DNA from 2 places in the Burkholderia cepacia complex sp. TUM26381 genome. Region 1 is predicted to be linked to the other one. Evidence: riboswitches for the same ligand, from Rfam matches in the RefSeq annotation. Region 1 holds a riboswitch; the other holds the start of a gene.
What was found. A riboswitch is a leader RNA that binds a small molecule or an ion and turns the genes downstream of it on or off. The one in region 1 is predicted to bind FMN.

Region 1 (2,446 bases):
GCGCTCGCACAATCGCTCGCGCCGATCTCCGGCGTGCGCGACGCGCTGCTGAAGGTCACGCTGCCGGCGGCCGTCGTATCGAACAGCCGGCTCGTACGCGTGCGCAACTCGCTGAAACGCGCGGCGCTCACCGAGATCTTCGGCGAGCGCGTATTCAGTTCCGAGCAGGTGGCGCGCCCGAAACCCTACCCCGACGTGTACCTGCATGCGGCCCGGACGCTCGGCGTGGCGCCGGCGCGCTGCATCGTCGTCGAGGACAGCGTATCGGGGTTGAATGCCGCGCGCGCGGCCGGGATGAAGACGATCGCGTTCGTCGGCGCGAGCCACATCCCCGACAACTACGCGGACGCGCTGCGTGCGATGGGCATCACGCGGATCATGCGCAAGATGGACGAATTGCCGTCGCTCGTCGAAGCCGGCATGCGCGGCGAATTCGGCGACGTGCAGTCCTGATTGCCAGTCAGGCCGGATCGGGTCGATCCGGCCCGCCACGGGTGCGCGAACGCACCCGCCTTCCCTTCACTCAGGCCGGTTCGCAGCAGCGCTCGCGCGCGGCCGCCAGCGCCTCGCGAAACTCGACGAGTTCCGCGATCGTCAGCATCGGCAACCCGTGCCGTTGCGCGAAAAGCTCGACCTCGTCGCCGCGCGTCATCGTGCCATCCGGATTCATCAGCTCGCACAGCACGCCGGCCGGCTTCAGGCCCGCGAGGATCGACAGGTCGACCGTGCCTTCGGTGTGACCGCGGCGCGCGAGCACGCCACCGGGTTGCGCACGCAACGGAAATACGTGGCCGGGCCGCACGATGTCGTGCGGCTTTGCGCCTTCCGCGATCGCCGCGCGGATCGTCGTCACGCGATCGGCCGCCGACACACCGGTATGCACGCCTTCGCGCGCTTCGATCGACACCGTGAACGCGGTGCCGTTGCGGCTCTCGTTGGTCTGCACCATCGGCGGCAGTTCGAGCGCGCGCACCGTGTCGTCGGTCAGGCACAGGCACACGATGCCGCTGCACTCGCGGATCAGCAGCGCCATCGTCTCGGGCGTGATGCGCTCGGCGGCGACGATCAGGTCGGCTTCGTTCTCGCGGTCGTGGTCATCCTGCAGCACGACCGCACGGCCTGCGCGCATCGCATCGAGCGCAGCGGCGATGCGCGGCGGCACCGGTTCGGAATCCAGCAACGGGAGATCGGCAAAGGCGTCGGCGGGTGCCGACGATACGGACATCAAGGACATGTGAAACGCTCCTCGCAAATACGATTTGGGCGAAAAACGTTTCAGGGCATTGCAAACAGACAGAACGACAACCCGCTTCGCATGCGTCGCGAAGCGGCCCTGACGGACATGACTATCTGCACATCTTCTCTCATCCGGACTATGACCGTCGGCTCTGGCATTCGACCAGATCTGCTGACCCCGCGCGGATGCGCGGGCGCTCGCGGGCTCGCCGGCTTACGCCAGCCTACCGCCGGTGGGGAATTTCGCCCCGCCCTGAAGACGCACTGATTGCCGGACGGGGGTTCCCCGTCACCGGCGGGCCAAGCATACCGCAGCCGCGCGCGAAGCGCAGCGAACCACACCTAAAACCTTACTGACGACTCCGTCTAACGGCATCGTCCGAACGGCCGATCACCTGGCCGCGCTCCCGCGCAACAGCGGCAAAGCGGCCGTTCCGTACTCGTACTGCCCGCCCGGTCAGTGGGCCGCGTGCGCCGCGTCGGGCACGAGCCAGCGCGGCGGCACCTCGGGGCTCACCGTCACGCGGAACGCGCGCGCTTCGCTGTCGCCCGGGTTGCGCAGGCTGTACGGCTGGTCGGCATCGAACACGATCGCGTCGCCGGTCGCGAGCAACTGGCGACGGTCGTGCACGCTGACTTCGAGCGTGCCTTCGCTGACGACGAGGTTGACCGTCGTGCCGGGCGCGCGGCGCGCGCCGGGCTCCGTATGCAGCGGCGCGATCCGCAGCTCGTGGAATTCGGCCGCGGCCGGCTCGCCTTCCGGATACAGCGCGCGTGCCGAGAAACGGCCGTTCGAACTGACGACGCGCGAGGCGCGTTCGGCCGCCAGATGCTCGAAGCCGTTCACCGCATGGCGGCGCAGGAACGCAGCGACCGACACCTTCAATGCCGCTGCGATCTTGCAGAGCACCTTGATCGACGGCACGCTGCGCGCCGATTCGATCTGCGCGAGCATCGCGCGCGACACGCCGGACAGCCGCGCGAGCGCATCGAGCGACAGCTGCCGCTCGGCGCGCAAGCGCGCGAGGTTCACGCCGACGACCTGCTCGAGGAGGTCGAGCGACGCGGACGCGCGCAGGTCGGCAGCATTGCCGGACTCGAAGGAAGACACGTCGCGCACGAGCGCCAGGGATGAAGACATAGCATTGCCTCCGGGCCGCTGCGCGGCCCTGCGTATGGGGTAAGCCGGGATCGGAATCGGGTTGCGCCA
Region 2 (2,446 bases), on a different replicon from region 1:
GGATCCGGTCGCCGTCCATTCCGCGGATGATCGGGCGGCCGACCATCGGTCCGTAGGTCGTGGTCGACACGCCGGGCAGCCCGTTGAGCGTTTCGCCGAGCGAATCGGCCTGGCGGCGCGTCAGCGCATCGCCGGAAAGCTGCACGGTCGGCGCGATCGGCTCGGTGTCGCCGAGCGGGTTCGCGGTCACGAAGATCGGCGCGAGCGGGGCGGCGGCCGGTGCCGGATTCGACGACGCGGGCGTATCGGTCTGCGCGTGGGCGACGGCGGCGAACAGCATCAGCGAAAGAGACGAGAGCGGGCGAAGCGGTAGACGAGGGAGGTCGCGCATGGTCGGTGAATCGGTTGGAATCGGATCGGATAACGAGCGATACGGGTCACCGCTAGATACGATATATTGTTGCGTCAATGACGCGCAGTGACCCGTTGGAACATGGCTCGGCGAGGCCCGGCCACCCACAGTGGAACAGCGTCGGGCGGACGAGCACCCGAAATGATATGTTATATCATTTCAAATTCCAAGCCGGATGGCAGGTTCCCGTCGGGTTTCTGTCGGATCGGTGAAAAGGGCGGCTGGAGCGGAGGGGCGATGGCGGGAAACGTGGGACGGGGTGCGCCGAGCGCATGAGGCGAGCGGCGATGTCCATGCGCCTGCACGTCGAGAGTGTGATAGATTTCCGGCGCGGCCAATGTGCCGCGAACGTTCTCAGGGCGGGGTGAAATTCCCCACCGGCGGTAATCGCGCGATTGCGCGTAGCCCGCGAGCGCTTGCCGGCACGCATGTGTCCGGCAAGGTCAGCAGACCCGGTTTGATTCCGGGGCCGACGGTTAAAGTCCGGATGAGAGAGAGCGGGGTTCGTTGCGTACGCAAGGTACGCGGCTTGTCCCTGTGCGCCCATTCAACTCACACAGGACCCATCGATGACCCAACTTGCTTCCCCCTCCCAAACTGCCGCGCCGCGTATCGCTTTTGTCCAGTCGTGCTGGCACAAGGAGATCGTCGACCAGTGCCGAAACGCGTTCGTCGACGGGCTCGCCAACGCGAACCTGAGCCAGGCGGATTGCGATTTCTTCGAAGTGGCAGGCGCTTTCGAAATTCCGCTGCATGCCAAATTGCTCGCGAAAACCGGCAAGTACGCGGCCATCGCGTGCGCCGGCCTGGTGGTCGACGGCGGCATCTATCGCCATGACTTCGTCGCGCAAGCGGTGATTTCCGGCCTCATGCAGGTGCAGCTCGAAACCGGCGTGGTGGTGCTGTCGGCGGTGCTGACGCCGCATCATTTCCACGGCGCCGAGCATGTCGCCTACTTCCACGAGCACTTCCTCGTGAAGGGCGCGGAACTCGCGCATGCCTGCGTCGATACGATCGGCAAGGTCGCGGCGCTGAAAGCGGAACCCGTGGTCGCTGCAATTCCGCAGGCTGCCTGACGCGTTGCGGTGTGCGTGCCGCCGCGTTGCTTGCGCGGCGGCACGCATGTCAACTTTCGCGGGGTGTCAGCGAAGGCGGCAACGACACGATGTTGCCGCCTTCGCTCAGCGCTCTGCCGGAAACCGCTCCTGCAACGCGTGCAGCCAGCGCGCGACGACATCGAGTTCGTCGTCGGAAAACCCGTCGCACAGCTTGCCGTTCAGTTCGCGCAGCAGCACGCGCGCTCGCTTGAGCGCCGCATGGCCTTCGTCGGTCAGGTACAGCCGCGTTGCGCGGCCGTCGTCGGAATCGGCATGACGCGTGATGAGGCCGGCTTTCGCCATCCGGTCGGCAAGGCCCGTCATCGCGGACGGCGCGAGCTGTAGCGCGGCGCCGACTTCGCCGATCAGCGCACCATCCTGCTTCGCGAGACAGAACAACGCGCCGGCCTGCGCGGCGCTCGCGCGCGTCTCGGTTTCGGCCTTGCGGTCGATCCAGCGCTGCACGCGCCGCTGGCCGATGTTCAACATGAAAAACAGTCGTCGGTCTTCGCTCAAGCTGGGTTCCCGGCTGCAATGGAAAGGGAGGGACGGCCCGCGGTGCGTGGCGTGTCGAGCGCCTGCGCGAGCCAGTCGGCGACGTCGGGCCACAGCACGGTGCCGGGCCGGCTGCGAAAGAAGCCCATGTGCCCGACCGGGCCGCTGCCCGCCGCGTGCGGATCGATCTGACGGCGTTCGACCTTCGCGCGGGTCAGATAGCTTACCAGCAGGCCGATCGCGGCCGGGTTGGCCCACGGATCGTCGTTGAAACCGAGTGCGAGGATGGGCAACCGTTGCTTCGAGAAACGTTCGGCCGCGCCGAGCGTCGGATCGTCGAAGAAATAGTGCGGCAGCGTCGTCCAGCGGCTCCATTCGCGGAACACGCCGGCCGGCAGATCCTCGCCGAGCCCGAGCCGTTTGCCGGGCACGTAGCCGAGCAGCGCGGACATCAGCGGTCCGAGCACACGCAGGATCAGCCGTACCTTCAGGCGCTCGGCCG

Region 2: another riboswitch for FMN. It lies ahead of ACWMMN_RS23890 (6,7-dimethyl-8-ribityllumazine synthase); the one in region 1 lies ahead of ribB (3,4-dihydroxy-2-butanone-4-phosphate synthase).

What each region holds. Positions count from the first base shown of each region.
Region 1 is NZ_CM172006.1:3,038,985-3,041,430, forward strand. Features, by position in the region: gene ACWMMN_RS14285 (HAD family hydrolase) at 1-453, shown strand, start outside; gene ribB (3,4-dihydroxy-2-butanone-4-phosphate synthase) at 524-1,234, opposite strand; FMN riboswitch at 1,353-1,501, opposite strand; gene ACWMMN_RS14295 (helix-turn-helix domain-containing protein) at 1,694-2,377, opposite strand.
Region 2 is NZ_CM172007.1:1,589,566-1,592,011, forward strand. Features, by position in the region: gene ACWMMN_RS23885 (TonB-dependent receptor) at 1-331, opposite strand, end outside; FMN riboswitch at 699-855, shown strand; gene ACWMMN_RS23890 (6,7-dimethyl-8-ribityllumazine synthase) at 922-1,428, shown strand; gene ACWMMN_RS23895 (MarR family winged helix-turn-helix transcriptional regulator) at 1,534-1,965, opposite strand; gene ACWMMN_RS23900 (alpha/beta hydrolase family protein) at 1,962-2,446, opposite strand, start outside.